DNA from 3 places in the Arthrobacter sp. Y3221159 genome. Region 2 is predicted to be linked to each of the others. Evidence: riboswitches for the same ligand, from Rfam matches in the RefSeq annotation. Region 2 holds a riboswitch; each other region holds the start of a gene.
What was found. A riboswitch is a leader RNA that binds a small molecule or an ion and turns the genes downstream of it on or off. The one in region 2 is predicted to bind cyclic di-AMP.
Positions count from the first base shown of each region.

Region 1: it holds a riboswitch for cyclic di-AMP, as region 2 does, so the genes downstream of both, AC5RT3_RS04320 (aggregation-promoting factor C-terminal-like domain-containing protein) here and AC5RT3_RS13415 (M23 family metallopeptidase) in region 2, are expected to answer to the same signal.
Region 3: it holds a riboswitch for cyclic di-AMP, as region 2 does, so the genes downstream of both, AC5RT3_RS16585 (LysM peptidoglycan-binding domain-containing protein) here and AC5RT3_RS13415 (M23 family metallopeptidase) in region 2, are expected to answer to the same signal.

Region 1 covers NZ_JBNHFC010000003.1:48,617-58,020, reverse strand. The annotation lists gene AC5RT3_RS04360 (HNH endonuclease signature motif containing protein) at 161-1,930, shown strand; gene AC5RT3_RS04355 (zinc-dependent alcohol dehydrogenase) at 2,049-3,092, shown strand; gene AC5RT3_RS04350 (6-pyruvoyl trahydropterin synthase family protein) at 3,096-3,491, shown strand; gene AC5RT3_RS04345 (glycosyltransferase family 4 protein) at 3,496-4,590, shown strand; gene tadA (tRNA adenosine(34) deaminase TadA) at 4,600-5,103, opposite strand; gene AC5RT3_RS04335 (phosphatase PAP2 family protein) at 5,165-5,968, shown strand; gene upp (uracil phosphoribosyltransferase) at 5,981-6,616, shown strand; gene AC5RT3_RS04325 (glyoxalase superfamily protein) at 6,662-7,036, shown strand; gene AC5RT3_RS04320 (aggregation-promoting factor C-terminal-like domain-containing protein) at 7,099-7,833, opposite strand; cyclic di-AMP (ydaO/yuaA leader) riboswitch at 7,839-7,998, opposite strand; gene AC5RT3_RS04315 (winged helix-turn-helix domain-containing protein) at 9,028-9,404, shown strand, end outside.
Region 2 covers NZ_JBNHFC010000012.1:16,933-26,336, forward strand. The annotation lists gene AC5RT3_RS13375 (DUF427 domain-containing protein) at 1-391, opposite strand, end outside; gene AC5RT3_RS13380 (DNA repair helicase XPB) at 435-2,081, opposite strand; gene AC5RT3_RS13385 (helicase-associated domain-containing protein) at 2,095-4,578, opposite strand; gene AC5RT3_RS13390 (hypothetical protein) at 4,590-4,823, opposite strand; gene AC5RT3_RS13395 (cold-shock protein) at 5,027-5,410, shown strand; gene AC5RT3_RS13400 (DUF3027 domain-containing protein) at 5,417-6,031, shown strand; gene serC (phosphoserine transaminase) at 6,114-7,244, opposite strand; gene AC5RT3_RS13410 (iron-dependent transcriptional repressor DtxR) at 7,527-8,222, shown strand; cyclic di-AMP (ydaO/yuaA leader) riboswitch at 8,354-8,573, shown strand; gene AC5RT3_RS13415 (M23 family metallopeptidase) at 8,584-9,404, shown strand, end outside.
Region 3 covers NZ_JBNHFC010000017.1:64,054-73,457, forward strand. The annotation lists gene AC5RT3_RS16530 (lipoate--protein ligase family protein) at 1-303, opposite strand, end outside; gene AC5RT3_RS16535 (thioesterase family protein) at 460-1,263, opposite strand; gene AC5RT3_RS16540 (endonuclease/exonuclease/phosphatase family protein) at 1,440-2,117, shown strand; gene AC5RT3_RS16545 (NUDIX domain-containing protein) at 2,114-2,644, opposite strand; gene AC5RT3_RS16550 (DUF1918 domain-containing protein) at 2,695-2,886, opposite strand; gene AC5RT3_RS16555 (metallophosphoesterase family protein) at 2,961-3,467, shown strand; gene AC5RT3_RS16560 (glucose 1-dehydrogenase) at 3,556-4,449, shown strand; gene AC5RT3_RS16565 (DUF1810 domain-containing protein) at 4,453-4,896, opposite strand; gene AC5RT3_RS16570 (DNA alkylation repair protein) at 4,880-5,467, opposite strand; gene AC5RT3_RS16575 (TraR/DksA family transcriptional regulator) at 5,464-5,820, opposite strand; gene AC5RT3_RS16580 (aggregation-promoting factor C-terminal-like domain-containing protein) at 5,842-7,194, opposite strand; cyclic di-AMP (ydaO/yuaA leader) riboswitch at 7,475-7,645, shown strand; gene AC5RT3_RS16585 (LysM peptidoglycan-binding domain-containing protein) at 7,649-8,506, shown strand; gene AC5RT3_RS16590 (protein adenylyltransferase SelO) at 8,641-9,404, opposite strand, start outside.

The DNA of each region.
Region 1 (9,404 bases), on a different contig from region 2:
CTCAATAGGGTACCGGAGCGGGGCGCACATCCCCAAAACGGGCGATGATCCCCGGTGGTAGGGCTCTCTGCCACCGCGACCTTCGAGGGCAGCTGGCAGAGGTGGCCAACCGTGCAGCGGTGCCTGCCAAAATGTCATACCCCCATTGGAGGATGTCCTCATGGGAATCGGCACGCGCACGGCGTCAGCGATGGAGGGCATTCGTTCCACCGTGGCTGCCCTCGAGGCGCTGTTCCTCGAAGAAGAGGAACTGGAGGGTACGGCCGCAGACGGGAATGCCGACGGATCCGTGGTGGATGTCATGGGGCGGTTGTATCGGCTTCGGTTGGCGCGACTGGAGCTGGAGTCGACACTGGAGGCCCAGAACGCTGCACTGAAAGCCCGGGACTCGGCCGAGGCCTTCGACCTGCAAGAGGCCATGCTCCCACCGGACGCACGGGTGCGGGAGCGGACCTTCAGTGAAGTCTCCACGGTGGAGGAGATCGCCGGGGTTCTCACCATCTCCTCTGGTGCCGCCGCCGCGTTTTTGGCGCAGTCGCGGCGGGTATGCTCCCTGCCGTCGGTGTACGAGTCTTTGTCAGCCGGGGCGTTGTCGTGGCAGCACGCCAGGATCATCGCCGATGAAACCGAGAACCTGGACCATGCCAGCGCTGTGGTGCTGGCGGACCACTTCCTGGACCAGGATGCTCCGAATCCTGCGCGGGGCTGTCCGGCTGGGCAGCTGGTTCCTTCACGGTTGAGGTCGAAGGTGCGGGCCTGGCGGGAGCGGCATCATCCGGAGTCGATCGAAAAACGGCACGCCAAGGGTGTTGCGGACAGGCGGGTCGAATTCACCCCTGACCGGGACGGCATGGCCTGGATCTCGGCCTACCTCCCGGCCGACTCCGCGTTGGCGGCCTGGAACAAAACCACGGCCATCGCCCGCGGCCTGCAAGGCCCCAACGAAACCCGAACCCTTACTCAGATCAGAGCTGACGAGTTCACCCGCCGCCTCCTAAGCACCGGCACCACCGCCACGGCGGATGGCCGCCCCGCGGGGGCCAGCGGGGCGGACGACAGGATCCCGGATAGCAACGGCGCGGGCGCCTGCCGCACCGGCGTCCGTACCCCCGGGCGGGCCTCCCATGACCACGGTGAAGGCGTCCAACAACTCCCCGAAGGGTTCATCGGGCTTGCCGCGCTCGATGGGTCCGACGAGCCCGCTGCGGACCTCGGCATCCCCGACGCCCTGGCAGCGGCGTCCCTGGAGGCGAGCAGCGCCGGCGGCCACGGAGACAGCAGCCTTGGGGATCCCGCAACCAGCGTGTTTCCCGGCGATCCGGAGGGCGGGAAGATTCCGACCCCGCGGGCGGACGTCATCGTCACCGTCCCCGTGCTCGCCCTGTTCGGCCAAACGGACGAACCAGCCATCCTGGACGGGTACGGCCCGATCCCGGCGTCGATGGCCCGCAAACTCCTCGCCGACGGCGCCGACTCCTTCACCCGCGTCCTCGTTGACCCGCGCGACGGTGCACCCCTCGAAATCGGCCGCACCAGCTACCGGATCACGAAAGCAATGCGACAAGCCCTGACCCTCCGGGACGGCAAATGCACCTTCCCCGGCTGCAACAACAACTCCCTGGACAACGAAGCCGACCACCTCACCGCCTGGCAACACGGCGGAACAACCGGCATCAGCAACCTGGCACAACTCTGCCCAAAACACCACCGGCTCAAGCACACCAGCGGCTGGACACCCACAGAAGCAACCAATAACGGTCCACCCGGGTGGACCTCACCCACCGGCCGCTACTACCCCAGCGAACAGCCCGACTGGGACCCACCACAATGGCCCGCGGGTATCCTGCCGCCCGAAATTCTTCCACCGGGAGTCCTCCCAAGGAAACGAAGTCTCCTTGAGGATGCGGTTGTCGAGTATCTGTCCGGCTGACAACACATCTGGCGTGCCCCGCCCGCTGTACCACCGCGCGCCTGGACAGTCGCACATCGCCCCCACCCGGCGTCGGACTTTCCCCGCCCGCGGCTGTCCGGCTAGATTCATCAGCAAGATGACTAATGCGCATGATTCTGTCCACGCCACTGCCTACTGGACCACCGCCCGGGAACACGGCGAGCTGCTGCCTGAGGAGCTCCCGGCTCGGGCTCCCGGCGAAGCCCTGGTGCGTGCCCTCTACTCCGGCATCAGCAAAGGCACGGAGATGGTGGTCCACCGGGGCGCTGTCCCGCCAAGGGTGGCTCAGGAGATGCGGGCACCCCACCAGGAGGGGCAGTTCCCGGGGCCCGTGAAGTACGGCTATCTGTCAGTGGGCGTGGTGGAGGAGGGGCCGGAGGAATGGAAGGGCCAGCGGGTCTTCTGCCTCAACCCCCACCAGGACCGTTACGTGGTGCCGGTCTCGGAGCTGACCCGGATCCCGGATGACGTGCCCACCCGGCGCGCAGTCCTCACGGGAACCGTGGAGACTGCTGTCAACGCGCTGTGGGAGGCCGGACCGCGGCTGGGGGACCGGGTGGCGGTGGTCGGCGCAGGGCTGGTTGGCGGCATGGTGGCCACCCTCCTGCGCACCTTCCCGCTGTCCCGCCTCCAACTGGTTGACCTGGACCCAGGCCGGAAAACCCTGGCAGACGCGCTGGGCGTCGACTTCGCCCACCCGGATGACGCGCTGGCAGACTGCGACATCGTCTTCCACTGCTCCGCCTCACAGGAAGGCCTGGAAAGAAGCCTGCAGCTGGCCGGCGATGAGGGGGACGTCATCGAGATGTCCTGGTACGCCAACCGCGAGGTCACCCTGCCGCTCGGCGAAGACTTCCACGCGAGGCGCCTGTCCATCAGGGCCAGCCAGGTGGGCGTCGTGGCCCGCGCCCGGCGCCACCGGCGCACCAACGCGGACCGCCTGGAGCTTGCGGTGTCCCTCCTGAAAGATCCGGTGTTCGATGTTTTCCTCACCGGGTCGTCGCCATTCCAGGAACTGCCCGAGGTGGTGCAGGGCCTCGCCCACGGCACCATCGACGCCCTGTGCCACGTCATCGAGTACCCGCAACACAACGTAGAACCGCAGCAGCCAGCCCCCACCCATCCCACAGACCAGAGGTAATGCATGTTCAGCCTGACAGTCCGCCGCCACTTCATGATCGCCCACAGCCTCCCCCGCGAAGCCTTCGGCCCGGCGCAGGCCCTGCACGGGGCAACCTTCGTCGCGGAGGTTGCCTTCCGCCGTCATTCGTTGAACGATGACGCGATCGTCCTGGACATCGGCGCCGCCGGAACCTTCATCGAGGAGGTGCTGGCGGGACTGAACTACCGCAACCTCGACGAGCACCCTGACTTTGCGGGCAGGCTCAGCACCACCGAGGCGTTGGCGCAGTACATCGCGCAGGAAGTCGCGGGAAAAATCGAAAACCACGACGACGGCCGGCACCTGCAAGGCATCGACGTCACCTTGCGCGAAAACCCGGACGCCTGGGCCACCTACTCGCTGGACCTGACAGCCTAGAACCATGCGCCGTATCCGCCTGCTGGTTCCCGGCAACATCCACCACCACTCCGGAGGCAATGCGTACAACGCCAAGCTGGTCCGCGGGATGACGGAGCTCGGGGCCGACGTCGAGGTGGTGCCCGTTGAAGGCGCCTGGCCGGAACCCTCGGCCAAGGACCGGCGCCGGTTCGGCGGCATTATCGGCGCTTGGGGTCCGGAGGCGGAGCAGGAGCCTGCCGTGGACATCGTGGACGGGCTCGTCGCCGTCGGCGTCCCGGACGAACTGGAGTATGCAGCCAAGGCCGGGCGGCAAGCCTGGGTCCTGGCACACATGACAGTTGATGTGACGGCGGATCCTGGCCCGGTGGAACGTGAGGCGCGGGCCATGCGGGCAGCCTCCGGAATCATTTCCACCAGCACCAGCACGGCGGCCATCCTGCAGGAGCGCCATGGGCTGGCCGGGATCCGCGTCGCCCTCCCCGGCGTCGATCCCGCACCCGTGGCATCCGGATCCCGCCCGCCACGCCTCATTGTCGTGGCGGCCCACCTGCCCAACAAGGACCAGTTGCTGACCGTGGAAGCCCTCGCCCTAATCAAGGATCTTGAGTGGAGCGCAGCCATGGTGGGGTCTGACCAGGCGGACCCGGATTACGCGGCGGAGGTGCGGGCCGCCGTCGCTGCCAGCGGGCTGGACGACCGGCTCAGGATCACTGGCGAGCTCCTGGGCTATGCCCTGGAAAATGCGTGGGACGCCGCGGACCTCAGCCTGCTGGTGTCCCGTGTGGAGGCATTCGGCATGGTGGTCACCGAGTCACTGGCACGGGGAATCCCGGTGGTGGTGCGGCAGGGGACAGGTGCAGAGGAAGCGCTCGGGCTGGCACGGTTGGTGAAGGACGACGGCGGCGCCCGGCTTCCCGGCGCGGCCGTACCGCTTGTGCCGGGGGACCGGGAGAACCCCGCGAGGCTCGCCGGCGTCCTGCGCCACTGGCTGCGGGACCAGGCAACGAGGGACGAATGGCGGGCGGCCGCGCTGGCGGCCCGTGACCGGCTGCCGGGGTGGGACCAGACGGCAAGAGTCGTCCTGGAGGCGTTGGAGCCCGGGGAGACGGCGGAGTAGGACTTCCCGCTACAGACGGCTGCGGTGTCCGGCGAAGAAATCACGGAGCAGTTCCGCGCATTCGGCTTCCCGCACCCCGGAGTAAACCTCCACCCAGTGGTTGAGCCGGCGCTCGCGGAGGACGTCGAACACCGATCCCGCGGCGCCCGCCTTCTCGTCCCAGGCACCGAAGACAACCCTGGGAATCCGGGCGAGGACGATAGCGCCGGCACACATGGCGCACGGTTCAAGGGTGACCACCAACGTGCAGTCGGACAACCGCCAGCCGTCGGCCTTCCCGCCGTCGCGGGCCGCAAGCTCGCGCAGCCGCTCCGCTGCCTGGCGGATGGCCACCACCTCGGCGTGTGCCGTGGGGTCCCCAAGCTCCTCCCGCTGGTTGCGTCCGGAACCCAGCACCGCGCCGTCGGGCCCCAGCACCACGGCGCCGATTGGCACATCCTCTGTTGCAAGGGCGCGGCGGGCCTCCGCAAGGGCAAGACCCATCCACGTGTCGTGTGTTCCAGTGGAGACCATGGCTCAATGATAGTTTCGAAGGATACCCTGAGCCCGTGACGACCAGCCCCGGGAGGCACAAATGAGCACCGTCCGTGACCGCGTGGACAGATGGTTCAAACCATATGCCGCCCTGTGGCTGACCCTGATCATCGGTGGAACCCTTGTGCTTGCCATGGCACTGCTGGGCGCCGAGGTGTACTCGGACGTGGTGGATGAGGAAGGCCTGGCCAGCCTCGATATTCCTGCACTCGACTATTCGCAGTCACTGCGGAACCCCGAAACGGACGCCTTCGTCACCGCATTCACAAACATCGGTGGCGGGGTCGGGATGCCCATCCTCGCGAGCATCCTCACCGCCTGGCTCACGTTCCTGAGCCGGTCCTGGCGGCCGCTGATCCTGGTTGGCGGTGCAGCCGCGGTGTCCACCACGGCAACCACGATCGGCAAGCGCCTGGTGGGCCGGACCCGTCCCGAACATACGGAGGCCGTGCCACCGTATGAAACCACGCCGTCCTTTCCAAGTGGCCATACCCTGAACACCACCGTGGTGATCGGCGTGCTGCTCTATATCCTGTGCCTGCACTTCTTCAAGCTGTGGGTCCGCATCACCGCCATCACAACGGGCGTGATCTTCATCATCGCGATGGGATTGAGCCGGGTATACCTGGGGCACCACTGGCTCACGGACGTGATGGCCGGCTGGCTGCTGGGCCTCGCGTGGGTGCTGATGGTCATACTTGCCCACCGGCTGTTCCACATGATCAGGCGGCGGGAGCACGTGGGCCCGGCACCCGATTTCGAGCATCCAGTGGTGCGGGATGTGGTGGTTGATGCCCTGCATCACGACGGCCCCGGCGGGCACGGGAAGGACAACGCCGGGTGATAGTTTTGACGCATGCGAACTCTCGTTGTGGACCACCCGCTCGTCGCCCATAAGCTCACCGTCCTGAGGGACAAAAACACCCCGTCCCCGGTGTTCCGGCAGTTGACCGAAGAGCTGGTGACCCTCCTCGCCTACGAGGCGACCCGCGAAGTCCGCACCGAACCCGTCACCATTGAAACGCCCGTCAGCAGCACCGTGGGAACCGCATTCACCAAGCCCACCCCGCTGGTGGTACCCATCCTGCGCGCCGGCCTGGGCATGCTCGAGGGGATGACCAAGCTCGTCCCCACCGCCGAAGTGGGATTCCTCGGCATGGCCCGGGATGAAGAAACCCTGGACATCATCACCTACGCCGAGCGGCTTCCCGAAGACCTCACCGACCGCCAGATCTTCGTCCTGGACCCCATGCTCGCCACCGGCGGAACCCTGCGCGAGGCCATCAAGTTCCTGTTCAAGCGCGGCGCCTCGGACGTCACCTGCATCTGCCTGCTGGCCGCACCTGAGGGCCTCGCCAAGCTGGAAGAGGAACTCGCGGACGCCAACGTGACGATTGTCCTGGCATCCATCGACGAAAAGTTGAACGACAAGTCCTACATTGTTCCCGGGCTCGGGGACGCGGGCGACCGCCTGTACGGCATCGCCGGCTGAGGTTCAAGCCTTCCAAGACAAGGGGTGCAGCCGTAGCCTGAGCCCATGGACTGGAAACTTGAACTCGTGTTTGTCCCTGTGTCCGATGTGGACCGTGCCAAGGATTTTTACGTCAACAAGGTTGGCTTCAACGCCGATTTCGACCAGCGGCCCACCGACTCCATCCGCTTCGTCCAGCTGACTCCGCCGGGCTCGGCCTGCTCCATCTGCATTGGTGAAGGACTTACGGACGCCCCTCCGGGGACCGGTTCCAACCTCCAGCTGGTGGTCAACGACATCGAAGCCGCGCACCGCCACCTCAAGGAGAACGGCGTCGACGTCAGCGACGTGGACGTGCAGGACTGGGGCCACTTCGTCTACTTCGCCGATCCGGACGGCAACAGGTGGGCGGTGCAGTACATCCCGGGACGGGACTCTTAAGCCCAAAAATCACCGGCCCTCACGCACGGACAGCGTGAGGGCCGGTGAAATTCAGCAGCGGCTTAGTACCAGTTGTTGGCGTAGTGGAAGTTCAGCGCGCCACAGGGGGACTGGTAGCGCTCCTTGATGTAGTTCAGGCCCCAGTTGATCTGTGTGCGGTAGTTGGTGAGGTAGTCCGCACCGGCGCTGGCCATCTTCTCGGCGGGCAGGGACTGGACGATGCCGTAGGCGCCGCTACTGGGGTTGGTGGCCGTGGTGGTCCAGTCGGATTCCTTGGTCCAGAGCGTCACCAGACACTGCATCTGGTCCTGGGCCCAGCCGTAGGAACCAAGCTGGCCGGCGGCGTAGGCCTGCGCGCCTGCCGGGTCGTTGACCGCGACGACGGGAGCCGGCTCGGGTGCAGGAGCCGGCTCGGGTGCAGGTGCCGGAGCGGGCTCGGGTGCCGGAGCAGGCTCAGCCGCGGGGACGGGCTCCGGCGCGGGTGCGGGGGCCGGCTCGGCGGCCTGGGGAACAACGTTGATTTCGGCGGGGGCGGGAGACTCGGCCGGGTGGGACCGGATCTCGCTCTTTTCGATGCTCATCTGCGCATCGGAGTCCGCCGCCGTGGTGCTTGTGGTGGACGCCGCCGGAATAAAAGCATTTGTCGCCTGGCCGGCGGCGCCGAGGCCTACCAGCAGCGCACCGGACGTTGCGAGGACCGCGGCACGCTTGCCGAGGGTGAACTTCTTGCCTTCCGAACGCTGGGAATCGCTGTCGGAACCCTGTTTCGGGCGCGGTTTAGCCGGGAATGTAAACATGATGAATCGCCTCTCACACCTGCGGAGTTAGCTGTCGGGTTCGGATGAGGGCATCCGGCCGCACGGAAATATCACGTGCTGGCTTAACCCCAAGGGCAAATCAGTGCCCGGGACGGTGGGTCCCCCGCCTCTGCCTTCGATCAAGCGGAATCCGGGAAGTGGCAGAGCTTGGCGTCATCCGGATATACGGCCCGAACGGGAACCGTACCCAATCGACGCTACAGGAGTTCAGCGCTTAAGTCACATTTAGGTAACGGACATCACGATGACGGCGCGTCGACTTGTGCCAGTCGGCGCATAAGGGCAGGTGGAGGGCTATGCGTCTGGCCCGGCTGTGATGCGGCCGTGACCTTCCCTTCGTGGGCCTGTCTATTCATTGCGTTGGACAAGTCCCGTCCGCTGGTTCCCTCCGCGGCCGAGGCCGGCCTCTTCACCCAAACGGGGCGGTCCTGGGCGGCGTCCATCGCGATGAGTAACAGCGCCTGGACCTCCGGTGTGGGCGGGCGGAGCCTGCGCGGCAGTTCAAGCCGTCGAACTTGGGAGCATCGCATCCAGTGGTCACAGTCCATCGACCGTACATACGGCGCTCGCGGCCGGGAGGTATTCGGCCCGGACGCGTGGGCCAGGTGCAGGGAGCGGAGTTGATCCTGGGCCTGCGGGCCGATAAACGCGGGCTTGCGGGAAAATTTCTTCCCTTGCTCCGCGCGCCGCTGGACACGCGCCGGGGCAGTAGGGGGCGATTTTGGCAATTCGCACTCACTTGAATAAAAAACTTCGCGGAGTCGCCTTTCGCGAAGAATATTCTGCCAACAGCCCTATTTGTGGCGGCAAATCGGATAACGAATGTTATTCTTTAGCTTCCGCCAGAATCGTGATCTGCGCCACAATAGAGCATTTCGTCTCACAATGCGGACGATTCGATCCATTGTTACTTGCAAGTTGCCATTGTTACGCTGCACACTTCCAATGTGAACAAGAACTCAACAGCACCTGCAGCCGCAGAATATTGGCCCAGCACATCAGCTGCTGCCGACATGCGCTGTTGTCGAATGCACGCCTGACCTTCTCCACCCATCGAAGTTCTTAGGCATTCGCCCCCCAGCCCAGCGTCGGGCGCCCCTCCCCAGTCCGCATTGCGGGGAAACCCAGCATTCGAGCCGCGATGGCGGCCATTCACATTGAGGTAAGCAATCCATGTCTGTTGCATCCGGATACGTCCACATCTCTGTCCGTAACGCCGCCAAGGCAGGCCAGCCCTCCGGCCTCCGCCCCGGATTTGGTCCGCGCCCGTCAATTTCGCCGTCTTCCGGAAGCAGCTTCCCAGCCCAGGGCTACGCGCCGCAGGGCTACAACCCCAACTCCTACGGGCAGCTCCGCGCCGTTCCCACGGCTGACTCCGCTCCTGTAACGGCACCCACGCCCGTGGTGGCAGGACCCAACGCCGTCCGCCCGGTGGCCAATGACAATGTTGCCCGCGGGTTCGTCCTGTACATGGGCATCGACGAGGAAACCGCTGCGGCTGCCGGCACCTCCATCGCCAAGCTTGCGCAGGAAATCCGCGCCTACGCCCA
Region 2 (9,404 bases):
CGCAGTAGTCCATTTTCCCGGGATAAACGGCCACCCGGTCCGCGAGCTCCGCGTAGCCGTCCATGGGCTCCGGATAGAACCACGCGGCCCTTTCCGCGGCCAGGCCGCCGCCGAGGACGCTCAGGTAGCTGGCCGTGCCCTTGAACTCACAGAAGCTGCTGCCCTCCGCAGGGATGAGGGATCCTGGCCGGAAGTCTTGCCGGCAAAAGTAGTAGACGGGCGGGTGGCTCGTTTCAAGCACCCGGAGCGAGTGTGTGGTGTCCAGGACCAGTTCCCCGCCCAGGATGATCCGGATCCGCTCGTTGCTTGGTTCCACTCTGGGCGGCCGCGGATAGTCCCACACCGATTCCTGGCCGGGAAGGGGAACCACAGGGGTTTTGCTGGAGTGCATTACTCCAGTGTGCACCCGGCACCGCCGCCCTGCACGACTAGCCCTAGCCGGGCTGGCCGACGTCCTTGGCGTCCATGATCCGGTACGCGTAGCCCTGTTCGGCCAGGAACCGCTGGCGCTTCGCTGCGAAATCCTGATCTAAAGTGTCCCGCGCCACCAACGAATAGAAGCGGGCTGCCCGGCCGTCCTTCTTGGGCCGCAGCAGCCTCCCCAGCCGCTGGGCCTCCTCCTGCCGGGACCCGAAGGAGCCGGACACCTGGATGGCCACGGAGGCTTCGGGCAGGTCGATGGAGAAGTTGGCAACCTTGGACACCACGAGCGTCTGGATGTCTCCAGCACGGAATTCATCGAAAAGCCGCTGGCGGACTTTCACGGAGGTGTCGCCCTTGATGACCGGCGCTCCCAGGCGCCCCCCAAGGTCATCCAGCTGGTCGATGTACTGCCCGATCACCAGCAGCTGTTCCCCGGCATGCCGGGCGACCAGCTCCTCCACCACCTGTGTCTTGGACTCGGAGGTGGAACACAGCCGGTACTTGTCGGCGTCGTCCGCCATGGCGTACGCCACCCGCTCATCCTTGGGCAGGTCCACGCGGACCTCCACGCAGTCGGCAGGGGCGATGTACCCCTGGGACTCGATGTCCTTCCAGGGTGCGTCGTAGCGTTTGGGCCCGATCAGGCTGAACACCTCGCCTTCCCGGCCGTCCTCCCGAACCAGGGTGGCGGTCAGCCCGAGCCGGCGGCGCGCCTGCAGGTCCGCCGTCATCCGGAAGATCGGGGCCGGCAGCAGGTGGACTTCGTCGTAGATGATCAGGCCCCAGTCGTGGCCGTCCACCAGTTCCAAGTGCGGATACAGGCCTCCGCGCCGGGTTGTCAGGACCTGGTAGGTGGCGATGGTGACCGGACGGATTTCCTTGACGGAGCCGGAGTATTCACCAATCTCGTCGTCGGTCAGGGACGTGCGCTTCAGGAGCTCGTCCTTCCACTGCCGTGCCGCAACGGTGTTGGTGACCAGGATCAGGGTGGTGGTGGAACCGGTGGCCATGGCTGCCGCCCCCACCAGGGTCTTGCCGGCACCGCAGGGCAGCACCACCACACCGCTGCCGCCGGCCCAGAAATTCTCGCTGGCCAGCCGCTGGTAGGGCCGCAGCTGCCAGCCGTCCTCGTTCAGTGCGATCAGGTGCGGTGTGCCGTCCACATAACCCGCCAGGTCCTCCGCGGGCCAGCCGATCTTGAGCAGGAGCTGCTTGAGCTGGCCTCGCTGGGACGCGTGCACCACCACCGTTTCGCCGTCGATCCGGGGCCCCAGCAGGGGTTGGATCTTCTTGGCCCTGATTACTTCCTCCAGGACCGGGTAGTCGTCCGTTCGCATCACCAGGCCGTGCTGGGGATCCTTTTCCAGGCGGAGCCGGCCGTACCTGGACATCGTCTCCTCGATATCGATCAGCAGCGAATGCGGCACGGGGAACCGGGAGTACTTCAGCAGGGTGTCCAGCACCTTTTCCGCGTCCAGTCCCGCGGCGCGGGCGTTCCACAGGCCCAGCGGCGTGAGCCGGTAGCTGTGCATGTGCTCGGGTGCCCGTTCCAGCTCCGCGAACGGGGCGATGGCATGCCGCGCCTCGGTGGCCAGCTCGTGGTCCACCTCAAGGAGGATGGTTTTATCGCTTTGGACGATCAGGGGTCCGTCGTTCACGCGGGGGAGTCCTTCACTGGCGCAGTTCCTCCGCAGCCTCAACATCGATGATCCGGTGGATGGACAGGACGCGCTCTGTCTCCTTTGCTGGGTCAAAGACCCGGACGCGTCCGCCGCTTACGGATAGGGGAACAACAACTTCAAGGTTGGCATTCCCAAGGCTGTCCACCACGTTCATGCTGATCCGCTGCTTCAGCCGGATGGCCCGCTGCAGTACCTCCAGCCCCAGCTGGGTGGCCACTTCACCGGCCTGGTCACCGCTGGGATGGCGTACGACGGCGGCACCCGCCTGGCGCAGTACCGCCAGCTGGGCATCCACGTCTTCATCAGCAGGAGCCGAGCGGGGCGGCGTATAGACGGGCCGGAGGCTTTCCTGCGGAACGGGGTTCCTCCGGAGCCGGATGGCAGGATCCTCAGCTCCTTCCACGGCAGGGGACAGCCCCAGGCTCCGCAGAACCTGGGCTGCCTGCCGCGGCGGTGCCGTGGAGATGAGGACCGTGGGCGCAATCCTGACCAGCCCCAGCCCGGCCGCCTTGGGCCCGGACAGGAGCTCGAGCAAGGCCGCCTCGTCCTCGCTCTGGATAAAGCTGGCCGCCTGCCCCACGCGCACGCGGCCGTGGCGTGAGGCGGTGTCCTCCACCAGGTACTCGAGCGGCTGGGGTACGGCGGTGGCGGAGTGCTCCCGCAGGAACTCCAGCAGCCCCGGCGCGTCATAGCCGGAATCGAGCGCGCGGCGGATGGAACTGTCCGTGAACCTGTAGATGGTGGCGGGCCCCTGGCCCTCGGCGTCGGCCATGACAAGGAGCTTTTCGGTCAGTTCAGGGGCGAGGTATCCGGGTGCAACAGCGGTGAGGTCCGCCTGCAGGAGCACATGGTTCAAGGCAGCCGGAAGGTGTTCTCCCAGGATCGACAGGGCCGCGTCCGGTCGGTCCTCCGCGAAGGCGCTGCCCAATTGCGTCAGCGCCCCGGACCCCACCAGTCCAAGCAGTTCGGCCTCCGCCAGGACGCCGCGGATCAGCGAGCTGAACCGCCGCGCCATCCGGGGCTGGGCCCACTCGGCGCGCTGGAGGACGGCGGCGGTGTCCAGCACGGGAGCCGCTCCATCCTGCGCCGAGGCTTCGGTGGTGAGTTCGTGCAGTATCTCCAGGATGCGCTTGCGGATCACCGGGGCGTCGGGGCGCTGGGGCTCGGCGGACAGCGGCACGATGGTGCTGCCGGAGGCGGTGCGGTGTGCCGCCGGCAGCCCCTGGGCGCCATTGACGGGCTGGCCCACCAGGGACGGGACCCGCTCGCTGGCCAGCCAGGCGTTTACCAGCCACAGCCATTGCTCCTGCCGGGGCAGTCCAAGCCACTCCAGCTCCGGCGGCTGGACCCAGGACGACGAGTCCACATCCAGCCGTATCAGGCCCGCGAGCCCGCACAGCTCCAGCAGCAACCCAACCCGCGCCTGCTCAACGCGGAGCAGATCGGCAAGCCGGCGGGTTTCCCGTACCCCCACCCCGCCGCTGCGCAGCGTCATCAGGGGCTGTTCCCGTACGGCGTGCAGAAGTTCGCCCACCAGCCGCAGCGTTTCGGAAATGGCGCTCATCGCCGCATTCCTCCGCAGCATGGCAGTGGTCCGGCCCAGCTCCGGAACGGGCGGTGTGAGGGCGAAGTCGTCGATGATCACGCCACCGCGCAGGGACAGTCCCACGCTGTGCGGCAGTTCCACGTGTGCCGCATCGAGCGGTACCAGCAGGCCGCGGGCCAGGAGCCAGTCAATCGGCCCGACGTCGGAACCTTCCGTCGTGACGGAAGCCTTGCGTTGCGCCTGGGGGACGGCACCCATGGCCCAGTTGCGGAACCTGCCGAGCAACGCCGTCGTCCGTTCCGGCGCACCGGCGAGGATGCCCTTCAGCGCCTCGGGGGAGGACGTCCAGTGCTGCAGGGCGAGGGCGGCCTCCATGGGGGTGGTTGCATCCTGGATGGCGGCGCCGCTGTGGTGCAGCTCGGAGACCAGCTGGACCACGCGCTGGGCAAACGCCGGCTGGAGGCGCACCAGTTCCGTGTAGCTCCGGCCAAGGCCGGCCGGGTAGAGTCCCACAACATCCTTGAGGCACCCGACCGGCAGGTAGTAGTGCTGCCTGGTGCCTGCGGCGGACGTCCCGTGCGGCGGGGCCGCCCGGTGTACCAGTGCCAGTTCCTGCAGTCCGGCCAGGATCTGCTCGACGGTGGCCACGGTGGCACCGGAGATCATCTTGCGCAGCCCCGCGGCCGAAGCACTGTGCTCGGTATCCGTGTTGGTGCACAGGTGAAGGGTTTCCAGCACCTGCATCTGTGGCCGGTTGAGCCGTTCAAGGGCCCGTTGGACGCTGACCCGGGAACTTGCGCGGGCAGCGAGGGCGGAGAAATCGGGAACAGCAGGGGAGATCAGGTCCGGCCGCGCGGCGAAAAGCGCACGCAACGAGTCGTCGCTGCGTGATTCCAGATCCTTGCCGAGCGCGCGTATGAGGGACATCAGTCCCAACGTTACCGCTGGTCCGGCTTTCCTGCCCGGCGCCGCCCGGCAACACTGTCCAGGACGAGGAAGAGCATGAGGAGAAACGCTACCGGCAGGCCATACAGTGCCGCGTACGTTACCAATGACGGCGCCACCGACCCGGCAAAAGCGAGGGCCATCACTGCTCCCACGGCCACCAGGGAAAGCACTGCAATGACTGCGGCCGCGATCATGATGGGCCGCCGGTAGCGCGAGGGTGTCATGAATGTAACGCTACAGCGCTCCGGGCACCCGGCGTGAACGCTGTTGCCCGGCCCTGTTGGAAGCGTGAATAGGGCACCGGGCAGGATAACCTTGAAGGATATAGACCAACACGGTTTAGAGCAGCCATACCTTGAACCCGCACAACAATGCGGATGCGGTGGCGGCTGGCCGTGTCTCATGACAGCAGAAGAAGGTTGATTACGTGCCTACCGGCAAGGTCAAGTGGTATGACAAGGACAAGGGCTTCGGGTTCCTGGCAGGCGAGGACGGCCAGGAGGTTTTCCTGCCCAAATCGTCGCTGCCCGAGGGCGTGACGGAGCTCAAGGCCGGCACCCGAGTGGAATTCGGCGTGGCCGACGGACGCAAGGGCGCCCAGGCCCTGGGCCTGCGGGTTCTGGACAAGACGCCGTCCATCGCCAAGGCAAAGCGGCCCGCCGCCCGGGACCTCGCACCGCTGGTCCAGGACCTGGTGAGCGTGCTGGACAATCTGTCCGGCACGCTGTCCAAAGGCAAATACCCGGAAGGCAACAAGGGCAAGGCAATCGCGGCTGCCCTGCGTAAGGTTGCCGACGAGCTGGACGTTTAGCAGCCGATGAGTCCGGAAGCTGAACAGCCGCAGACGCAGGTGCACGACGCTGCAGGTGCCGCGACGGCTCCTGCAGCGGGAACAGCCCCGGCGGTAGCCAGGAACGCGCCAAAGCGCCGGGCAGGCGTGCCGGTATGGCGGACCGGCAAGCCGGACGCCTTCCTTGCCGGTGCCGTCGATACGGCCCGCACCGCGCTGGAGGGCATCACGGCCGCCGGGGACATCGGGCGGCACCTCGCAGCCAAGAGCGAAGGCGACCGTTTGGTCACGCACCTGTTCGAGTCGAAGCTCGCCGGCTACGCCGGCTGGCAATGGTATGCGGTGGTAACCCGTAACTCCCGCTCCAAGGTGGTCACCGTTAGCGAGCTGGGCCTGCTGCCGTCCGAGGATTCGATCCTCGCTCCTGAATGGGTGCCGTGGGCTGAGCGCGTCCGTCCGGAGGACGAGCAGCAGCAGGAACGGGAAGCCTCCGAATCTGAAGAAACCGCACCGGCAGTTTCCGTCGCTGCTGTTGCCGAACCTGACGCCGATGCCGGTTTCACGGAATCCGACGCCGCCGATGCCGATTTCACGGATGATCCTGCCACGCAGGCGACGGCGAACGACGCCGGCAGCGAGTAACTGCTGAACGTCCCCTTGCCGGGATACACAAACGGCGCCGTCCGGGCGAAACCCGGGCGGCGCCGTCGTACTTAAGGAAAGGCTACTTGCGGAGCTCGCCCACCACGTAGTCGATGCTGGCCAGCAGTGCGGAGACGTCGTCAGGCTCGATGGCAACGAACGTGGCAATCCGGAGCTGGTTGCGGCCCAGCTTCCGGTACGGCTCCGTGTCCACGATGCCGTTGGCGCGCAGGACCTTGGCTACGACGGCGGCATCCACTGATTCGTCGAAGTCAATGGTGGCAATGACGTTCGAGCGCTCATCCGGGTTGGCGACAAAGGGGGTGGCGAACTCGGCGGCGTCGGCCCAGCTGTAGATGCGCCCTGCCGAGTCGGCTGTCCGGGCCGCGGCGAAGTCCAGCCCGCCGTTTGAGTTCAGCCACTGCACCTGGGCGTCCAATGTCACCAGGGTGGACAGGGACGGGGTGTTGTACGTCTGGTTGAGGCGTGAGTTGTCAATGGCGGTCTGCAGGTCCAGGAAATCGGGAATCCAGCGGCCGCTTGCCTTGACCCGTGCGGCGCGTTCCAGCGCAGCAGGGGAGAACAGGCCAAGCCACAGTCCGCCGTCGGAGGCAAAGTTCTTCTGCGGGGCAAAGTAGTAGACGTCGCTCTCAGCCACATCGACGTCCAGGCCGCCGGCTGCGGAGGTGGCATCCACCAGCACCAGTGCATCCTCATCCGCGCCTGCCACCCGCTTGACCGGTGCGTACACGCCCGTGGAGGTCTCGTTCTGCGGCCAGGCATACACGTCCACACCGGCCTCTGCCTGCGCCACCGGCCGGGTGCCGGGCTCGGACTTGATGATGGAGGAGGCGTCCAGGAACGGTGCCTTGTTGGTGGCGGCCGCAAACTTGGAACCGAACTCACCGAAGGACAAATGCTGGGCCTTCTGCTCCACCAGGCCGAAGCTGGCAACATCCCAGAACGCCGTGGAACCGCCCACGCCCAGGATAACCTCATATCCTTCCGGGGCGCGGAAGAACTGGCTGAGGCCCTCGCGCACTGAACCGACGAGGTTCTTGACCGGAGCCTGCCGGTGCGAGGTGCCCAGGACGTTCTTCGATGCGGCGGACAGCGCATCAATCTGCTCCTGGCGGACTTTTGAAGGTCCGGCGCCGAACCGCCCGTCCTTGGGGAGGAGATCGGCAGGAATAGTGATGCTTGGTTCGCTCACGGGGGCTCCAATTTCGGCGTGGACGCGCTTAGGTCCGAACGGGTGGATGGTCGCTGGCGCGCAGTCGGCAATGACTGCATCGAAGGCCTTTCCCATTCTGCCTGAACAGCTGATTCGGCGGGAACCGGGACCGTCATAGTCCAGCTACTGAGACGGGTTGCCAGGCGGCTTCCAACTATTCGGACTAAGTCAAAATAGGCTAAGCTAGCCAACGGACTACGTCGCGGTGAACAGCGATACGGTGGGACAACGCAAGGTACTGCGCTCGAGGAGCTGAGCTGGATGACGGATCTGATCGACACTACGGAGATGTACCTTCGGACCATTCTGGAACTGGAAGAAGAGAACATCGTTGCCCTGCGGGCCCGTATCGCGGAACGCCTGCGCCACTCGGGTCCCACGGTGTCCCAGACCATCGGCAGGATGGAGCGCGACGGCCTGGTGGTGGTCTCCGGCGACCGGCACCTGGAGCTCACCGAAGTCGGCCGCAAGCGCGCCACCGAGGTCATGCGCAAGCATCGCCTGGCCGAGCGGCTCCTGGCCGACGTGATCGGGCTGGACTGGGCTTATGTGCACGACGAAGCCTGCCGCTGGGAGCACGTGATGAGCGAGCGGGTGGAGCGGCGCATCTACGAGATGCTGGACCATCCCACCGAATCGCCGTACGGCAATCCGATTCCGGGCCTTGCCGCACTTGGTGGCCAGCCCGCACTTGCCTCCAGCGATACGGTGACGAGCCTCCTGGAAGCCATGAAGTCCTACGGGCCTGCGTCGGAGGTCACGGTCAGCCGGTTGGCAGAGCCCATCCAGGTGGAGCCGGAACTGCTGTCCCAGCTCGATGAGGGAGGCATCCGCCCAGGCGCGGCGGTAACCCTTGAACGTGTGGGCGACTACATCTCGGTCCGCGTGCCCGGCATTGAAGGCGCTCTGGAACTTCCGCCGGAGGTTGCCGCGCACGTGTTCGTTCACGTTCGCTAGGAAGGCCGGACCACCCGGTGTGACGCCGGTAACGCCAAGATAACGGAATTGTTACCTAGGGCCTTAAGCCCCTATAGTTGAACCAAGCGTTGATACAAAAGCGTTACCTGATCCGGAGCCGAGCTCTGCCAGCGGATCGGGAGCACGAGTCACTAACTGGCAGAGGCGGGGGAACCACAAGCGGCAGCGGGGGACTGCCTTGGGGTGAAGTCCGTCAGCAGCAAGCCTCTTCCAGTGAAGGAATCCCTCAGCGGATATCTCTGTGCCGAAGCTTGCTTACGGCGGGCCGGGTCTTTGAACTCTCTGACCCGAATCCGACAGCTAACTTCGCAGGCTTTCCAGAGAGGAATCCTTCTTGTCCATGCAGACCTCCAGGGGGCGCCGCCGCGCCGCTGGCCCCGCTTCGGCACCGCGCGTCGCCGAAGTCATCCACACGGAGCGCCCCCGCGATCTCCACCGTGATGCGCGGCGCCGTCGGGGTCCGTTCCGGCAAATCACCGAGTTCGCCTCGGCGAGCGGCATCGGCCAGAAGGCCGGCATGGCACTGGCTGCCACCGGTCTGGTGCTCACCGTGACTGTTCCGGCCACCAGCCCGGTCATGGCCACCGACGGGGCGGGCCTTGCGCCTGTTGCGGCCACCGCTGTGACCCCGCAGCCCGCTATCTCCGCCGAAGCCGGAGCGGAGATCGACTTCAGCCGCTCGGCCGTAGTGACCCAGGCGGATCCGGACGGCAAGCTCAAGCAGCTCCTGAGCGCCCAGTCCGCCGGCGCTGTTTCCCGCGCCGCATCCACCGGAAGCCTGGGCGCCCCGCTGGCGTCGCTGACCACAGCCTCGCCCTTCGGTTACCGCGTCAGCCCCATCACGGGTGGTTCCGGCGACTTCCACCGCGGGCAGGACTACGTTGCCCAGTGCGGGACCTCAGTTCTCGCGGCCGCCACCGGCACCGTGACGTTTGTAGGCTGGCACCAGTTCGGCGGCGGCAACCGTGTGGTGATCGACCACGGAAACGGCCTGGAGACCACGTACAACCACCTGTCGTCCTTCAATGTGACTGAGGGCCAGACGGTCTCGCGCGGCGAGGTTGTGGCACTGAGCGGAACCACCGGAGCCTCCACCGGATGCCACCTGCACTTTGAGGTGCAGGTCAACGGCGAAGTAGTGGATCCGACGGGCTGGCTCTA
Region 3 (9,404 bases), on a different contig from region 2:
GTGATAGGCAGCGGCGCGTCCGCCGGCCCTGCGGACCAGCGGTTCAAAGCCGTTGTCACGGCAGGCACGGGCCGCTGCTTCAAACCCCGGCAGGCGGGTGTCCCGCTGTCCGAACGCCACGGTGGGGGCGGGACGGTAGAGCCGAAGGGTGGGGCCGATCTGCCCCGACCTGGCCTGTGCCAGGAGCTCCAGCCCGAATTCCAGGTCCCGCCCCGCTCCCAGCGAAACTTCCTGCCGCACCACAGTCAGCGTGCGCGTTTCCTGAACGGGGTGGTGCATGGTGCCGGGCTCCCTTATGGTCATCTCGCAGTTCCTGGTTGAACTGCCGGCGGACAGGCCAACCCTAGGTTACGCCGTCGCCCACCCACGACGTTTAAAGGCCACGGCGTCCGCCCACAGGCCCGGCAGCAATCCGGGCAGCAATCCGGCCACCACCAAGTCCCACGGATCGGCAGCCGGTCAGGTACGGCGCAGTGTCAAAATCTGTTCGGCCCGCCCGAAGGGGCCCTGCCGGTCATGCAGGACCGTGGACGTCAGGCCGATCCCGTCCCCGCCGAAGGACACCGCGTTGTCCAGCCCCAGCCACTCCCCTTCGGGCCGCCGGTACATGTGGATCTGCAGGTCCAGGTTGGGGAAGGCGTAGCTGTCCTTGCCGGGAGGCACCCGGGCGGCGATCCCGTTGGCGGTGTCCACCAGGCCCATCAGGCGGGCCAGATCGGTACTGTCCTCCCGGTCCGTCAGCGGGTGGTCGGTGCGGAGCCACACCTTGCCGGCGCCCGGCCGGTGCCCTTCGGCAACGCGCATCTCGAGGGACCGGATGTAGCCGCCGGGCCAGACAGCCGAACCGTCGTAGGGCTTGCAGTCGTCCGGGCCCGGAATGGCCGCATCCTCGACGGCGGCGACGGCAGCAGTGTCGCTGGTGATCATCCGCCACGCGGTTGCCCGGATTGCTGTCCGGCCCGCAGCCACCAACTCTGCCTGCAGCAGTTCGATGGTCTTCCCTGGCCTCAGCGTAGAGGTCTCGATCTGGAATTCCCCGCCCGGGATCAGTCCCAGGATCTCGTAGCTGAGCCGGGCCATCCGCATGTCCGCCCGCGGCTGGTGGCGTTCAAGGGCTTCGGCCAGCAGGCCGGAGGCAGGCGCCATGTGTTGTTCGTGGGCGTTCCAGGCCCCCTGCGCATGGATGGTGGAGCGGAAGTGGCCGCCGCCCAGGACCTGGTAGTAGGCGTTGCCTTCAGCAAGCTCTTGGAACTCTTCAGTCAACGCTGGCCTTTCGCAGAGAACTTCAGTGAATTGCCACTAACTCTAACCGCTCGCGCCGGAACGGCAGCAGCGGTCCGGCGCGAAATGCTGGGCCAGCGAAATGTTTGAGACTGGATGATGCCAGCGGACTAGACTCAGGAACTGGTCCTGTCAGCGACCTCGAAAAGAGGTATTCCATGCGCGTCATCAGCTACAACCTCCGCAAACACAAAGCCAGCGGCGAGCTTCTTGCCCTGGCCAGGAACCATGACGTCGATGCCCTCTGCCTCCAGGAGGTGGATGCCACGGACCTCCCCGAAACCCTGGGGCCGCTGCATCTGGCGCATGTCACGAAGGGAAACCGCTTGGGCCTCGCCGTCTACTACCGCACCAGCCGCTTCACCGCACTGGACACCCAATCCTTCGCCCTGAAGAAGTCGATGCACGACAGGGTCCTGGCTCCGGCGCACGAACGGCTGATTGGGGTGCGCGTGATGGACAACGACACCCAGCATGAACTGGTGATCGGCTCGTTCCACGCGGCGCCGCTGACCGCCTCCAATTCGCTCCGGCGCAAGCAGATCCACGCTGCCCATGCCGAACTGCTCAGCATGGGAAAAGGCCTGATGACGCTGATGGTGGGCGATTTCAACTACCCGTTCTTCACCAAGAACCTGGACATCCACATGAAGAACTCCGGGTATGCCCTCTCCCTCAGCAACCGGCGCACCTACACCAGGTACAAGGTATTCAAGGGCCACTTCGACTTTGCCACGTCCCTGGGCCTGGACATCCAGAACGTAGAGACGCTGCCGCGCGGCAACTCGGACCACCTGCCCATCCTGGTCACGGCGGAATACGGTCCGGACTACTAGGAAGCGCCGCCGGGATACGGGCCGGCGCCAGCAAGCCGTCGCCTCAGGTCCGGCCAGGCGGCAGCGAAGCCGGGGTGCAGTTCCTTCCGCTCCACCTCGTCAAGGGGGACCCACAGCAGTTCGATGCTCTCGGGATCGCTGATCACCGGGTCGAACGGCTCCCGCACCAGCACCACCACCGTGGTGTAGGACCAGTAGCCCAGGTCCAGGAGGGAAGTGAACAGCACGTCCACACCCTCCGGCGGAACCGCCGCCTCCTCCTGGGCTTCCCGCAGCGCGCCGGCCACGGGCTCCTCGCCCTGGTGGAGCGCTCCACCCGGCAACCCCCACGTTCCGCCGTTATGGCTCCAGACCGCGCGGTGCTGCAGCAGCACCCCCCTGGGCGGATCGAACGCAAGAAGGCCGGCCGCACCGAAACGCCCCCAAAAGCGTCCGCGGTCCCCCTCCACCCAGGCGTCGCCCGGATCCCGGGGACCGGTGCGGAGGGGCGGGGTGGTGGACGCTGCGGAAGCCAGAGAATGATCCATCAGCCCAGTCTGACAGGTACATCATGCCCGGGCCCAGCACACGCCGGGCGTCAGTTGCCGTGCGGGCGTTCGACGGCGAAATCACCGCCGGGATACATGATGGTTTCGTGCCCGTCATCAAAGCGGACCAGGTAAGGCGGGGTTCCGTCCTGTCCCCGCACTTCCAGGATCACCCCGTGGCGGTCCGTGGATCCAACATGCCGGCCGTGGACGATAATGCGGTCGCCCTGCGCTGCCTCCATGGCAATCACCTCCCAGCCCCCAGATTACGACTCTCACGGGAACCGGAACAGGCCCAGCGTGGCAGGATTTCCCTATGCCGCTGAACATCGTCCTGGTTGCCGATACCCACATCCCCAAGCGGGCCAGAGACCTGCCCGCCCCGGTGTGGGCCGCCGTCGAAAGCGCAGACGTGGTCTTCCACGCCGGTGACTGGGTGCAGGCCGGGGTCCTGGACAAATTCCAGGAACGCAGCCGGTACCTGGTGGGCGTCTACGGGAACAATGACGGGCCGGACCTGCGCGCCCGCCTCCCTGAAACCGCGCACATCACCCTGGACGGCATCCGGTTTGCCATGGTCCATGAGACCGGGCAGGCCAAGGGGCGGGAGCTGCGGTGCGAGGCGCTCTATCCGGACACGGACGTCCTGGTCTTCGGGCACAGCCACATCCCCTGGGACACCACGTCCCCGGCAGGCCTGCGGCTGCTCAACCCCGGCTCGCCCACGGACCGCCGGCGCCAGCCCGCCTGCACATACATGACAGCAAAGGTCGACGGCGGCCGGCTGGCGGAGGTGCGCCTGGTGGAGGTGGCGCGGGAGTAGTTCCGGGTTGGCAGGTGGCCGCCGGTTGCCTAGGCTGGGACGGTAAGCATACTTAGCTTCTTGGAATCCACCCAGCAGGAGGACCGCCATGACAGACCAGTACACTTTCCGGAATCCGGTCACCGCCTACGAGCACATTTCCCCGCCGGAGCAGCACCAGCCCGAGCCGGGACTGGACGCGGAGCTGACGCCCAAGGCGGACCTCGGTGAGGAAACTTACCGCGGCACGGGACGGCTGGAAGGCCGGAAGGCAATCGTCACCGGTGCGGATTCGGGTATCGGTGCCGCCGCGGCCATCGCGTTCGCCAGGGAGGGGGCCGACGTCGTCATGTCGTACCTGCCGCAGGAGGAGGAGGACGCTGCCAGGATTGCGGGCATTATCGAAGCCGCGGGACGCAAAGCCGTGAAGGTTCCCGGGGACCTCAAGGACCCGTCTGTCTGCCGTGACGTGGTGGATACCGCGGTGGCCGTCCTGGGTGGTGTGGACATCCTGGTCAACAACGCCGGAAAGCAGGTGGCCCAGGAGGACCTCGCGGACATCACGGACGAGCAGTTTGACCACACGCTGAAGACCAATGTCTACGCCATGTTCTGGCTGACCAAGGCAGCCCTTCCGCACATGCCCGCGGGGTCCACCATCATCAACACCACCTCGGTGCAGGCCTACAACCCCTCCCCGACGCTGGTGGACTACGCCACCACCAAAGCCAGCATCAACAACTTCACCAAAGGCCTGGCCCAGCAGCTCGCTCCCAAGGGGATCCGTGTCAATGCCGTGGCGCCGGGACCCATCTGGACTCCGTTGCAGGTCAGCAGCGGCCAGCCCAAGGAGGAGCTGCCGGAGTTCGGGCAGTCCACTCCGCTGGGCCGCGCCGGCCAGCCCGCAGAACTCGCGCCGGCGTATGTTTTCCTGGCCTCGCCCGAGTCCAGTTTTGTGCTGGGCGAGACGCTGAACGTCAACGGCGGCAGCCCCACCCCGTAGTTCTTATGCCTGGTCCTGCCCGGCGAGCAGTTCATCGGTGGCTTCGTCGGGCTGGCCGTCGAAGAACTGTGCAAGAACGGTCTTGAACACCGTTTCGCCGGGCGCCGCGCGGAGGAACAGCGTCATGGACGACTGCAGCTTGCGGGCGTCAATGCCGCCCAGAATATCCTCGGCCGTGCGCCCGGCGTGGTTGGTCAGGGCCTGTGCGCACTCCAGCAGGCGCGGACCCAGCACGTCGTGCTCAAGGTATCCCCGGGCCTCGTCCAGTGACCTGATGGCATACTTCCGCGAGGTGGCGCTCTGCCCCAGCCCGGCGATCTGCGGAAAGACGAACCACATCCAGTGGCCGCTCTTGCTGCCCAGCTGCAATTCGGACAAGGCCTGCTCATATGTCCCGCCGCTGTCCTGTGCAGCGACGAAGCGTTCAAGGTCATAGGGATCGTTCATGGATGTCTCCTTGTCGGGGGGTGTTGGGACCGGGCGGGAAGCCGGCGCCTGGCGGCTGCCCAAGTACTGCTGCAGCCTGGCGCAGGCTGGTGTGCGGGTCCTGGGCCCACCGCGCCAGCACCACATCGGCGCGCTGCCTGTCGCGCTCCGGCAGCCCGGCAAGCAGCGGCGCCACCACATCGGCCACGAGGGGGCCTTCCAGTTCCGCTGTGGAAGCGGAGCGGAGGAACCCTTCGATCCGGGTCAGGTCCGAGTGGCGGAGCCATCCGGCCTTGGCTTGGAGCAGCACCACGGCAGCCAGCCGCCGCTCGAAGACCGGCCTTGCGCCAGGGTTGGGCCGGCCCCAGAGGACTGAGGCCAGCTGGACCGTGGCATCGTGGTCCAGGGCTTTGAATTTCCGCAGCGCATCACGGACGGTTCCCCGGACAGCGCCCACGGAGGCTCCGTAGGAGGCGAGGACCCCGCCCAGCCGGGTGGCGACGTCGTCCGCGCGGTACCAGGAGCCCTCGTTCTGCAGCGTACGGTCGATGAATTCCGCCGCCGCGGCAACGATGTCCGGCCCCGCTGTCACTGCCGGCCTGCCGCGGCGTGGTTGATGCAGAACGCGGTCCATGGCCGGGCTTCCAGCCTGCCCTCGGCAATGGCTTCGCCGCAGACGGCGCAGGTGCCATAGGTTCCGGCGTCCAGCCGGGCGAGGGCGGCCTCCACCTGGTCCAGGCCGGCGGCGCTCTGCTTCAGGAGTGCGGCCGCCTGGGACAGCTCGAAAGCGATCGTGGCGCCCTCGGGATCGTGTTCGTCATCGACGTTTGAATTGAGCCGTGCCGAACTGGCCGAGGCGATGTCCGCGCGAAGGTCCGGAAGCAGTGCAGCCTTCCGCTTCCGCTCCTCCTCGAGCAGCACCCGGAACCGCTCAAAATCTGGCATGGAGAAAGCCTAGCGCGCCTCTCAGTACCAGTTCCTGGCTACGGAGTGGTCCCACGCCGCGCAGGGTGTACGGTAGCGGTCCCGGATATACCCGAGCCCCCACTCAATCTGCGTACGGTAGCTGGTAAGCCAGTCGCTGCCGGCGCTTCCCAGCTTGCCGGGCGGCAGGGCCTGCGGAATCCCATAGGCCCCGGAGTAGGGGTTGGTGGCGGTGGTCAGCCAGTTGGATTCCTTGGTCCAGAGTTGGGCGAGGCACAGGAACTGGTCCTGGCCCCAGCCGTAGGCTGCAAGGCGGCCGGAGGCGTAGCTCTTGGCCGCAGCGGGATCGTTGACTGCGCCGCCTGGAACGGAGGGCACGACGACGGCGGGCGGGCCGGGGATTGCAGGCGCCGGGGCAACGGGGGCGGGGTTCGCCGGGGCCGGGTTCACGGGAGCAGGATTTACCGGGGCCGGATTTAGCGGCGCGGGATTCGCTGGCACCGGCGCTGCCGGGACCGGGTTTGCCGGAGCGGGAGGTCTTTGAGCACCGGCAAGGGCAGCATCTGCAGCTGCCTGCCGGCGGGCCTGCTCCTCGGCAGCCGCTCGCTTGGCAGCCTGCGCCGCCTCATAGGCTGCAAGCGCCGCCTGGCCTTGCCGGTATTCGCCCTCGAGCGCCGCCGTCGTGCCCTTGAGGGACGCCAGCTGCGCGGTCAACTCTCCGCTGCGCCGCTGCTCTTCGGCGACCTGCCGGGCCACCGCGTCCTGGGCGGAACGGGCAGTGTCCAGCTTGGCCTTCGCCTCCCCGGACAGGCGTTCGCGCTCCGCCCTGGCGGTCTTTTCCTGCTCCGCCAGCGCAGCGGTGGCTTTGCCGGCGGCCTCCGCCCGGCTGACCAAATCCGCGGTCTTGGCTCCCACCACCTCAACGACGTTGAGCCCGTGGATGCTGTTGTTCTCCAAAGCTTCCAGTGCCACAAAGAATCCCATGGTGGTTCCGCCGGTCTTGTACGATCTGGCGGCCAGCGCACCAACGGCCTGTTGATGCCGCTGCAACTCCGCGTCCGCCTGGGCAGCCTGGCCTGCAAGGGCATCCACCCTGGCCGTTGCGGACTGCAGGGCGGCATCCGCCAGTGCATAGTCGGCTGCGGATGCCACGGCGGCCGTCCCGAGCGCTTCGGACTCGGACCGCAGGCCTTGAAGCAGGCCTGTGATGTTCTCGATCTCGGCCGCCTTCCCGGCTTCAGACTGCTGCGCCTTCTGAACGTCTTCCCACGATGGGTACCCGCCCGGCGGAGTCTCATCCGCGGCCGCCGGAGGCAGGGCAGCGGGGCCGGCCAGGGCAAGTGCCAGCAGCCCTCCCAGCAGCGGGGGCTTGAACATGCTTCCGATCAGGCGCATAGCTCCGAAGCTTAGCGGGTTTCAACACTAGGTTGAGGGTTGGGCGACCTCCCGCCGCTACCTTAATAAGTTTGTGACATAAATAACAGGCGACGCCAGCCGCAAAATATCACGCGAGGTCAGAAAGGTGTGCTAGTACCTCCAGACGTTTGCTTAATTTGATAGAAGCGCCTCGTATGTTACCCAAACGTGACAATTGCTCCGGGGCCGGGTTATGGTCTTCAGGTGTCCCTCCCAATCGGGACATTCCCATCAGTATGCCGAGCCCTGCCACTGACCCGGGATTCAATCGCTTTCCAGCTGGCAGGGACGGGGGAACCAAGTTTCCACGGCCGTTACGGCCTTGGGGTTAAGTCGATAGCGCCTCCGTCCATTGTGGGCGGTTGCCTTCGGCCGGGTATCTCCAACCCGAACCCGACAGCTCACCCCGCAGGCATGGGAGAGGCGATCACACGTGTCAAAAAATTTCCCTACCGCCCGTCACCGCGCAACTCCGGCCCGCTCAATCGCGCTCCAGGGCTTGGCTGCTTCCGCAAAGTCCCAGGCACGGACGCTCAGCCGTCCGATGCTCGCAGTTGCCGCTGCGTCCGGCATTGCGTTCGGTGTTGGAGCTCCCGCCCATGCAGGCGTGACCGGCCCGGATACCACCGAAACCGCTAGCGTCCAGGCGTCCAGCGCTCCGGCAGCCGCAGTGGCTGCCCCCGCTGCCGCAGCCCCTGCCGCCGGCAACGTCTACACCGTGGTTTCCGGAGACACCCTGGGCGCCATCTCGGCCGCTCACGGCGTCAGCCTGAACGATGTGCTGGCCGCCAACGGCCTGGACATCTCCACCATCATCTACCCCGGTGACCAGATCACCATTCCGGGCGCCGGCTACGTGGCACCTGCCGCTGCTCCTGCCCAGGCCGCACCTGCCCTGGCGAACACCGGCTCCACCATGAACTATGCCTCCGCGGCCGTTGCCCCGGCTCCGGCCCCGGCCCCCGCACCTGCCGCGACCGGCACCGGCACGGGTGCAGCCATCCTGGCTTCCGCCTACGGCCAGTTGGGCGTGCAGCAGGACTGCACCGCCATGGTGGAGAAGGCCCTCCGCTCCGTCGGCAAGTCCGTCGGTGACCTGGCTCCCGGCCAGTTCTACCAGTACGGCACCACCGTGGGCACCCCCGCCCCCGGCGACCTGGTGATCACTGCAGGCCACGTGGGCGTGTACGCCGGCGACGGCCAGGTTGTCAGCGGCGGCGTGGACGGCTACAAGACCGAAGTCCACTCCATCAGCTGGCTCGGCGGAGCTTCCTTCGTCCGGGTAGCGTAGTTACCCCGCGCAACTGAAGCAGCCGCACCAAGAGCTGCGCACATAAGGGCGGCAGCCGGGAAGACCCCGGCTGCCGCCCTTGCCGTGTTAACGTGTTGCCACCGGGACCCCCCGCCACTTTGCGGCGCAGCCTGTCACGTGCCGCAGAACGTCATGTACTTGCCGAAATCTTCCGGCGCGCCTTCGGCGTAGCGTTCCAGCCCGGGTCGCTCTTCGTAAGGGGAGCCCACTGCTTCAAGGAGCCTGGTAAGCGGCTCCAGGTCGCCGCCGGTGGCCGCAGCGAGCGCCTCTTCCACCAGATGGTTGCGCGGAATGTACACGGGATTCACCCGGTCCATCCGGTCCGCATCCGGCTTCATGGACCGCCAGCGCCCGGCCCAGGCGTCGAATGCTGCCAGGTCCATGACCATGCCCCGGACAGGCCTTTCATTTCCGCGCGCTGCTTCGCCCAGGTTGCGGAAGAACCGCGTGTAGTCCACCGGGCCGTCCTTCAGGATCGCAACCACCCCGTCCACCAGTTCGGATGCCGCTTCGGCCTCAGGGCTTCCGGCGGGGCTGGCGGGCAGGCCCAGCTTGGTCCTCATCCCGTCGAACCAAGCATCGCTGTACTGCCTGCGGAATTCGCCCAGCGCCTCCACGGCGGGAGCGACGGCCTGCTCCTGGTCCTCGTTGATCAGCGGAAGGATCGACTCGGCGAGGCGCGCCAGGTTCCATTCGGCAATAACAGGCTGGTTGGCGTAGGCGTACCGCCCGCCCACATCGATGGAACTGTAGACGGCGGCGGGATTGAAGTCGTCCATGAACGCACAGGGCCCATAGTCGATGGTCTCGCCGGAAATGGTCATGTTGTCCGTGTTCATCACGCCGTGGACGAATCCCACCAGCATCCATTGCGCCA